DNA from 3 places in the Stutzerimonas sp. VN223-3 genome. Region 2 is predicted to be linked to each of the others. Evidence: predicted binding sites of a transcription regulator. Region 2 holds the regulator's gene; each other region holds the start of a gene.
The links. Region 2 encodes FliA, which starts transcription of late flagellar genes. Its sites were predicted from a motif close to CTAAAGTTTNNNNNNNNNNNGCCGNTAA; they were not measured.
Positions count from the first base shown of each region.

Region 1: a site for FliA is predicted at 1,254-1,281, ahead of D7241_RS14840 (methyl-accepting chemotaxis protein). Genes of this name have one in related genera too.
Region 3: a site for FliA is predicted at 1,239-1,266, ahead of D7241_RS02180 (methyl-accepting chemotaxis protein). Genes of this name have one in related genera too.

Region 1 is NZ_RBEC01000002.1:1,345,157-1,348,432, forward strand. Features, by position in the region: gene ampD (1,6-anhydro-N-acetylmuramyl-L-alanine amidase AmpD) at 1-273, shown strand, start outside; gene ampE (regulatory signaling modulator protein AmpE) at 278-1,114, shown strand; gene D7241_RS14840 (methyl-accepting chemotaxis protein) at 1,374-3,276, shown strand, end outside.
Region 2 is NZ_RBEC01000001.1:805,074-808,349, forward strand. Features, by position in the region: gene flhF (flagellar biosynthesis protein FlhF) at 1-513, shown strand, start outside; gene fleN (flagellar synthesis regulator FleN) at 605-1,432, shown strand; gene fliA (RNA polymerase sigma factor FliA) at 1,450-2,175, shown strand; gene D7241_RS03740 (chemotaxis response regulator CheY) at 2,294-2,668, shown strand; gene D7241_RS03745 (protein phosphatase CheZ) at 2,689-3,276, shown strand, end outside.
Region 3 is NZ_RBEC01000001.1:469,897-473,172, forward strand. Features, by position in the region: gene D7241_RS02170 (SDR family oxidoreductase) at 1-387, opposite strand, end outside; gene D7241_RS02175 (TetR/AcrR family transcriptional regulator) at 479-1,039, shown strand; gene D7241_RS02180 (methyl-accepting chemotaxis protein) at 1,326-2,954, shown strand; gene D7241_RS02185 (ribonuclease Z) at 3,109-3,276, opposite strand, start outside.

The DNA.
Region 1 (3,276 bases), on a different contig from region 2:
ATGTCGCGCTTCGACGGGCGCGACAGTTGCAACGATTTTTCCCTTGGCATCGAATTGGAGGGCACCGATGACGCGCCATTCAGCGAGGCTCAGTACGAAAGCCTGATCCAGCTCTGCCACCTGCTGCAGCAAGCCTACCCGGCGATCACGCCGGATCGGGTCTGTGGCCACAGCGACATCGCTCCGGGACGCAAGACCGACCCGGGACCAGCATTCGATTGGCAGCGCCTGCGCGCGACGGCGATCGTTGCGTGGGACTGCCCAGAAGGATAGATAGATGATTTTTCTCGTGGTGTTGCTGGTACTGCTGATCGACAAACTCACCGATTGGCGGCGAGATGTGCAGCAGGATGGTCCTTGGCTGCATCTGCTGCGACGGATCGAAAGTCGCCCTGCGCTGGCGTCCAAACCATGGCTGAGCCTGCTGGTGGCGGTGCTGCTGCCGATCCTGCTGCTCGGCTTGTTGTTGATCGCGCTCAAGCCATTGGCCTACGGCTGGCTCAGCTTGCCTCTGCATCTACTAGTGCTGCTTTACAGCCTTGGTCGCGGACAAAGCAAGCGCGAGCTCGGGCCGTTCCGCGATGCCTGGCGGCGTGACGATGGTGAGGCGGCCGCGTTGGTGGCCGAGCGCGATCTGGGCATCAATGCGTCGGACGCGCCAAGCCTGCTGCGAGCTGTAGAAGCGCAACTGCTTTGGCGCAGCCACCAAGGTTTTTTTGCTGTGATCTTCTGGTATGTGCTGCTTGGGCCCATGGCCGCACTGGCCTACCGCCTGCTTTCATTAACCGTCGAGCACGCCCGGAGCGAAGCCCTGCGCGAGCGGGCCGGGCAGCTACTGCACGCCTTCGACTGGTTGCCCGTGCGGGTCCTGCTTGCCAGCTTCGGGCTGGTTGGCAACTTCGTCGCGGTCAATCGCGCGTTGCTGCATGACTTGCTGCACTGGGAGATTCCCGCCAGGCAGCTGCTGGCGGATGTAGGCCCGGCTGCGGCCGATCTGAGCGACGCCTTCGAAGGTGAAGCGGGCCTCGCCCGACTCGACAGTCTCGCGGCCCTGCTGGTGCGCACGCGCATGCTTTGGTACGCGGCCATCGCTCTTTGGATCATTCTTCTTTAGCGATCACGGACAGATCTTTCGGCCGATTGTGTTCCTGCCTCGCAGCGTTCCGGCAACCGCCGCTGATCGTATAAATGCCGTGGATATGCCGGAATCGGCGAGCCTTCTGCCACTTGTCGGGCCACCATCCTGCCATTACCTTAAGTTACATAACCCGCGACCGATATCCAGTATAAGTTTTCTCGTGCCACCTCTTTGACGAGCCCTGCTGCAGCCATCGATGTTGCCAGCAATACAACAAGAAACTGGGAGACGTCTTTTGAAAAGCCTGTTGTATCCCGCTATCGCATTGATGAATCGCCTGAGCTTCGGAATGAAGTTCAGTCTGATCAGCGTCCTTTTCTTCGTTCCTATGTTGCTGACTAATTTCTATTTGGTACGCGACTCGTACCGGGAGTTCGTGGGCACCCGCACGGAGCTGCAAAGCCTCGAGCTGCTGGGTACCGCATTGCAGCTGCGACGCGAGATGGAGGACTGGAAAGACCTGGTCGAAATCGAGGGTATCATCGGTCAGACCGGTGAAGTCCAGGCGCTGGTGACCCGGCTGGCGGACGCTGAACGAGAGTTGTCGTCGCGGATGCAAAGCCTGGTGCCAGTCAGCGACAACCCCGAACAGGTCGCCGAATTCAACACCCGCCGAGATGAGCTCGACGCGGCCCTGCGCGAGGCGCAGGCGCAGCAATCGCTGCAGGCTAAGGCCGCCATGGCGCGTGCGTTGCTGGGCAAGGCGCAGGTGATGATCAAGCTGATTGCCAGTCAGTCCGGCTTGAGTCAGGACAGCCAGCGCGATGTGCGGATGCTCGCCGAACTGCTGACCTCGGTCACGCCCTCGATCACGGCCATCCTCGGCGAGGGCAGGGCGATCGGCTCCTACACCTTTGGCCAGGGCTACCTGAACTCCGACGCCAGCAACAAGCTGGACGAACTGCTCCTCGAACTGGAAAAGCAACAGGCTCAATACGGCGCCCAACTGCAGGACGTGCTGGGCAGCAGCGCCTCCGCGCAGCGCCAGCTTGAAAGCTACACTGCCGCTAGCCGCGATTCTCTGAAGATCAGCAGCGATATCTTTCAAGACCAAGTGATCATGGCCGAAGCGCTGGATCATCCGTGGGAGAATTTTTACGACCTGATCAGCGCCGAGATGGCGAAGACCTACGCACTCAACGATTCGATTCTCGGCTTCCTGGACGGTGAATTGGAGCAGCGTCTGGAGCAGAAACGCCTGCTGATGATCTCGCTGCTCACCGCGCTAGTCCTGGTGTTCGTGCTTGTGGTCTATCTTTACAGCGCCTTCTACATGTCCACTCGCGCGTCGCTGAAGAGCCTTGGTGCAACCATGGACCGCGTTGCTGCTGGCGACATGACCGCGCGTTTCCAAGTGCAAAGCCGTGATGAGTTGGGTGAGCTGGGTCAGGTATTCAACGAGACCGTGGCTAAGATACGTGATCTGATCGAGCGGGTTGGTCAGACGGTCGGTGAGGTGGAACGTCAAGCTTCACGCGTCGAAACCGTCTCGGGCGAAAGCAACCAGACGGTGTCCGAGCAGCGCGGACAAATCGAGCAGGTCGCTACTGCGATGAACCAGATGTCAGCAACCGCACAGGGAGTCGCCACCAGCGCCGAAGCGGCGGTCGGCAGCGCGCAGAGCGTCAATGAAGAAACGGTTAGCGGTCGCAGCCTGGTCGAGGCGCAGGTTGGCGGCATCGAGCGATTGGCCGCTGAGATCGAGCAATCGGTCAGCGTGATCAATCAGCTGGCCAGTGACAGCAAGGCCATCAGCCAGGTACTGGATGTAATCAAAGGTGTCGCTGAGCAGACCAACCTGCTGGCGCTCAATGCCGCAATCGAGGCCGCACGCGCCGGCGAACAGGGGCGTGGTTTCGCTGTGGTCGCTGATGAAGTGCGCAGCCTGGCCAAACGCACCCAGCAGTCCACCGAAGAAATCGAGCAGATGATCGGGCGGCTCCAGGGCGGTGTCGGCGCCGCGGTCAAAACCATGCATTCCAGCCATTCGATGGCCGAGGAAACGGTCAGCCAGTCGGCGCAGGTTCGTCAGGCGCTGGAGAATATCCTTGGCGCGGTCGGCGTCATCGTCGACCAGAACCAGCAGATCGCCGCGGCGGCAGAGGAGCAAACCGCGGTGGCTCACGACATCGATCGCA
Region 2 (3,276 bases):
ACCCTTGGTCGCATCCTCGATGTACCGGTCATTCAGATAGACCCCAGCCAGCCGCTGAGCAAGACGCTGGAGCCGTTGGCCCGCAAGCGCCTGATTCTCGTCGATACCGCCGGTTTGCCTGCGGGCGACCCGATGATGCGTATGCAGCTCGAAGCGCTGGCTGATCGTGGTATCAAATCGAAGAATTATCTGGTGCTGCCGGCAACCAGTCAGAGCCAGGTGCTCAAAGCGACATGGCATAACTATCGCCGCTGTGGGCTGGCTGGCTGCATTCTGACTAAACTGGATGAGGCGGGAAGCCTGGGTGATGTGCTTGGTCTCACGATCAGCCAGCATTTGCCCATCGCGTACCTCGCCGATGGGCCGCGCATCCCAGATGATCTGCATCTGCCGCGCAGCCATCAGCTGGTCAGCCGTGCGGTAAGCCTGCAGTCCGAAGAGACTCCCAGCGAAGAGACCATGGCCGATATGTTCTCCGGGCTGTACAACGGTTCTTCACGGAAGGTCGGATGAACGCTTTGCTCCGTGACACAGACAAAGAAGACGCGTTCGGGCTGAACGCATCGATGGCCTCAGGGCCCCAGCAAGATATAGGCGTTTGAAAATGGGTATTCATCCCGTACAGGTTATTGCCGTGACTGGCGGCAAGGGTGGCGTCGGCAAGACCAATGTGTCGGTCAATCTGGCGCTGGCGCTGGCCGACCTCGGTCGCCGGGTGGTGTTGCTTGATGCCGACCTTGGGCTGGCCAATGTCGACGTGCTGCTAGGGTTGGCTACCAAGCGCACGTTGGCCGACGTCATTGCTGGCGAATGCGATCTGCGTGATGTGCTGATTCAGGGGCCGGGCGGCATTCGCATAGTGCCCGCGGCTTCGGGAACCCAGAGCATGGTGCAGCTATCCACGTTGCAGCACTCCGGGCTGATACAGGCGTTTAGCGACATTGGTCACGATATCGACGTGCTGATTATCGACACCGCAGCGGGTATTGGCGATGGCGTCGTGAGTTTCGTTCGCGCCGCGCAGGAAGTGCTGCTAGTCGTGACTGACGAGCCGACGTCCATTACCGATGCCTATGCGTTGATCAAGCTGCTCAATCGCGACTACGGCATCAGTCGCTTTCGTGTGCTGGCTAACATGGCACACGCTCCGCAGGAAGGCCGGAACCTGTTCGCCAAGCTGACCAAAGTGACCGAGCGGTTCCTCGACGTGGCGCTGCAGTACGTCGGCGCGATTCCTTACGACGAGGCGGTGCGCAAGGCAGTACAGAAACAACGTGCCGTCTACGAGGCCTATCCGCGAGCTAAGTGTTCGCTGGCGTTCAAGGCCATCGCGCAGAAGATCGATACCTGGCCGCTGCCGGCAACGCCGCGGGGCCATCTGGAGTTCTTTGTGGAGCGCCTTGTCAGGCCCGCCACAGAGCCTAACGACTGACAGTGGCTGGACTCGGTATGTATTACAACAAAGCTCAGGCAAAAGACTCGCAGTATCAGCTCATCGATCAATACGCACCGTTAGTCAAACGCATCGCTTATCACCTCCTGGCGCGTTTGCCGGCGAGTGTGCAGGTGGATGACCTGATGCAGGCGGGCATGATCGGTCTACTGGAGGCGTCAAAAAAATACGATTCCGGCAAAGGCGCGAGCTTCGAGACTTACGCTGGAATTCGCATTCGTGGCGCGATGCTCGACGAGGTCCGTAAGGGCGACTGGGCACCGCGTTCGGTTCACCGTAACTCGCGCATGGTCAGCGAAGCGATTCGGGCAATTGAAGCCAAAACAGGCCGCGACGCTAAAGATCAAGAAGTTGCGGCCGAACTTAAATTGAGTCTCGATGAGTACTACGGCATTCTGGGCGACACCTTGGGTAGTCGCTTGTTCAGCTTCGATGATTTACTTCAGGAAGGCGAACATGGGGAATTTGGGGAGGATGCCGCCAGTGCGCATCCGGAGCCGTCCCGGGATCTTGAAGACGAGCGTTTTCAACAGGCGCTGGCCGAGGCCATCGGAAACCTGCCCGAACGTGAAAAGCTGGTGCTTTCGTTGTATTACGACGAAGAGTTGAATCTGAAGGAGATCGGCCAGGTGTTGGGCGTCAGCGAATCACGGGTGAGCCAGTTGCATAGTCAGTGCGCGGCGCGCCTGCGTGCTCGCCTTGGTGAGTGGCGCGCCCGTTAACGGCCGGTTCGCAAAAAAAGCATTAGAGGCCCTTACGAGCTTCATTCATGAGGCCCGCAACAGACCGTGAGCAGGTTCTGGGGATTTCGGGATTACGGAGGTGTACTTGGACAAGAACATGAAAATTCTCATCGTCGATGACTTCTCGACCATGAGACGGATCATTAAGAATCTGCTGCGCGATCTGGGCTTCACCAATACCGCTGAGGCGGATGACGGCACGACCGCGCTGCCCATGTTAAAGAGCGGGAGTTTCGACTTCCTCGTCACCGATTGGAACATGCCCGGGATGAGCGGCATCGATCTGCTTCGAGCTGTGCGCGCCGACGATCGCCTGAAGCACCTTCCGGTGTTGATGGTCACCGCCGAAGCGAAGCGCGACCAGATTATCGAGGCCGCGCAGGCAGGCGTAAACGGTTATGTGGTCAAGCCATTCACGGCTCAAGTGCTCAAAGAAAAGATTGAAAAAATCTTCGAGCGCGTCAACGGCTGAAGTAACGCCGCGAGGGCACTATGACGCAAGCAGAACAAAGCCTGGCAGAGTTCGAAGCGACTCTGAGGGCTCATGCACCTCAGCTGATCGAAAGTCTGCAGCAGGGCCGCTTCGATGAAGCGGCGCAGATGTTCAATGAGCTCAACCAGGCCCGTAGTCACGGGCTCTATCAGGAAGTCGGCAAGCTCACCCGCGAGCTGCATAACGCCATCGTAAAGCTGGAGATGGATACGTGCGCCACTGGCGGTGACCCGTCACCGATCACTGACGCTACCGACCGGCTTTCGTATGTCGTGGAAATGACCGAGAAAGCGGCCAATCGCACTATGGATCTGGTCGAAGAGTCAGCGCCTTTAGTGAACTACGTAAGCTATGAAGCCCAGAGCCTGACCGCTGATTGGCAGCGCTTCATGCGCCGTGACATGAATGCCGAGCAGTTCCGCGATCTGGTCAAGCGCATCGATCAATTCCTCCAGCGCACCATGAACGATGGCAGTCAGCTGTCGCAAAATCTCAGCGAAATAATGCTGGCCCAGGATTTTCAGGACCTGACAGGCCAGGTGATCAAGCGGGTAACCCGTCTGATCAGTGAACTCGAAAGCAGCCTG
Region 3 (3,276 bases), 340 kb from region 2:
GACCATTCGCTTGGCCACCGCCTGGCTAGTGAGAAAGCCGGCGAAGCAGGCCATTTCCCAAATCTTGAAATACTTGCGGGCAGTCTCTTCGAGAATGCTGCAGGGCACGTTCGCACCGATGTTGAACACCATCACCTCGATCGCGCCGATATCGCGCTCGATGGTCTCGATCAACTGGGCGACATCGTCCTCCTTGCGTGCATCGGAGGCGAAGCCGTGAGCGCGACCGCCTTCGGTGATTATCTGATCGACCAGCGGTTGCAGCTTGTCGGCGCTGCGTCGGGTGACGCAGGCGATGTATCCCTCACGGGCAAAACGCCGCGCAATGGCACCGCCGGTGGAATCTCCGGCACCGATAACCAGGGCGACGCGATTGTTGTTATCCATGGGCTCGCTCTCTTGCTAAACGATCGTTAGGTAAACGAACGTTATGTTACGCTCGGCTCATCGTCAAGCGACACTCACGAGGTTGTGCTGCATGCGTTATTCCTCCAGCCACAAGCAAGAGACCCGACAGCGTTTGGTCGAAAGCAGCGGCGCCATCGCCAAGCGCGGCGGCTTCGCTACCACCGGTGTGGATGGCCTGATGAAAGCCATCGGCCTGACCGGGGGCGCTTTCTACAGCCACTTCCCCTCCAAGAACGATCTGTTTACCGAAGTGGTGCGCCGTGAGCTGTCGCAAAGCCCAATCCTTGCCCGCGAAGGCGGCTTGACCCGGCAGACGCTAGAGCGCTGTCTGGACAGCTACCTGAGCCTGGCCCATCTGCATAACCCGGAGGCTGGCTGCGCGATCCCGGCGCTCGGCGCGGAGATTGCCCGTGCCGATATTCAAGTGCGGGAGGAGGCCGAGCACTGGCTGTCTACGTTGCAACAGGCCTGGGCAAGCGCCCTGGGGGATGGCCAATTGGCCTGGGCGCTGATTGCGCAATGCGTTGGCGCATTGGTCGTGGCGCGCATGCTGGCCAGCGAAGAGACCCAGCGTGAGGTGCTCGACGCGAGTCGCAGCGTGCTGCATACGGCGCTGGAGCGTGCGGAATAGACGCGCTAGGGCGGGAGGCAATTTACTGCACCGCGTACGAGATCTCTGAGCCTATAAGGCATTGTCATGATGCTCAGCCTCAGATGCGATCCTTCCCATCAAACCGCGGAATGGCCCGGCTCTCGGCCCTCTCGGCTCTGGCTTCGATTAAACGGAATGGCACCTTCGGATAATACGAACACCGATTGGCCGATTATTTGTAATGGATAGGCGCTCGATGCCGATAGCGTTACTCCCAAGTCGGCAGGTGCCGTTGGGCTGATCCAGACAAATAGAGGGTTTCCCCATGTTGATAAGACGCCTGAAGGTCGGCCCTCGCGCTGTGCTCGGCTTTTCTGCAGTGGCATTGCTCGTAATCATTCTTGGGCTATTCGCCCAGAGCCAGATGAAAAGCATCCGCGCGACTACGGTCGAGGTCATGGACAACACGCTGCCCAGCTTCGTGTCGCTAGGTTCGATCAGCGAAGCCATGCTACGTCTGCGGATCATTTCCTTCCGCATTCTGGTCGATCGCGAGGCCGAGCAGTTGCGCAGCACCATCGCCCGCGGCGATGAGCTGGTAGCGGAGCTCGACACGTTGGTAAAGGCGTATTCCAAGCTCGTTGTCACCGATGCCGAGAAGTCTCAGTTCAATCTCTTCGAGCAGGCCCTGCAAGACTACATCGGCATCCACAAGCGGCTGGTCGAAGTCTCCGGCTCTGGCGATGTCGAAAGCGTGCGGTCACTGTTAGGCGGTGAATACACAGAGCTCTCTATCAAACTGGGCGCGCAGCTCAAGACGTTGGTGAAGATCAACAATGCCAATGCCGAAGCGTTCGCTGCGCTGTCCCAATCCCAATACGAACACTCCAACATTGGTGTGTTTGCGTCGATGGGCGTAGCCGTTGCACTGACCATTCTGCTGGCGTACCTGTTCACGCGCAGCATCGTTGCGCCGCTGAGCGAGGCTGTGAAGGCGGCTGAGGCGGTTGCCCAAGGTGACCTCACTTATCCAATCCAGGTCAACGGTGATGATGAGCCGGCCCGTCTGCTCGGTGCACTGCATGGCATGCAGCAAAGCCTCAAAGGCACTATCCAGCGCATCGTCGATTCGTCGATGCAGCTCGCCTCGGCCGCTGAAGAGCTCAACGCAGTGACCGAGAATTCAACCAAAGTGCTTTTGCAGCAGAATCAGGAAATCGAGCAGGCCGCGACGGCCGTGAACGAGATGACCGCGGCGGTGGACGAAGTGGCTGGAAATGCCACCGCGACATCTGAGGCTTCACGCGACGCCGACCGCACGGCAGGGCACGGGCGTCAGCAAGTCGACCAGACCATCACCTCTATCAATGACGTGGCAAACAGCGCCGGCGAAACCGTTGAGCAGGTTACTCAGTTGGCCGAGCGGGTGCGTGGCATCAGCTCGGTGCTCGACGTGATCCGCGCCATTGCCGATCAAACGAATCTGCTGGCGCTCAATGCCGCCATTGAAGCGGCGCGGGCGGGTGAAGCCGGTCGCGGATTCGCCGTAGTGGCCGATGAAGTTCGGGCGCTGGCGCACCGGACCCAGCAATCTACCCAAGAGATCGAGCAGATGATCGTCGGCACCCAACAGGGCACCGACCAAGCCATGTCGTCCATGCAGATCAGCAACCGGCGTGCTCAGGAAACCCTGACTATCGCGCGCGCCGCTGGCGAAGCGCTGCAGCAGATTACAGAAGCCTTCAGCCAGATCACCGAGCGCAACCTGGTCATTGCAAGTGCGTCGGAGGAACAAGCTCAGGTTGCCCGCGAAGTCGACCGAAACTTGGTGAACATCCGCGACTTGGCCATGCAGACGTCGGCCGGTGCCCACCAGACCAGTACTGCCAGCCAAGAACTTGCGCGACTGGCGGTCGACCTGAACGGGCTGGTCACACGCTTCAAACTGGCATGACGCCGCGCTGCATGCCTAGGCAGTGACGCTTAGTTGGCGTCAGCTTGCGGCTTGAGGCTAGACCGGTAAGCAGAGCGCCGGCGATCAGCGCCGCAGTGGAACCCACAATGACAACGCGATCGCCGGTGGTCGCGTTGCGCACGATAGGCGTGAGTCAGGAACCAAGCTTTACCTCGCCATCTCTCCCCACGCTCAACCGGAGGAAGTCCTCCGCCAAAAACAGCGTTCCTTCATAGAACCTCGCCGCCTCCGTCCGGATATCCTCGATCGACAAACCTCGATCTGGATCGCTCTGATACCGCGCGCTGAAGTGTGTGAGCAC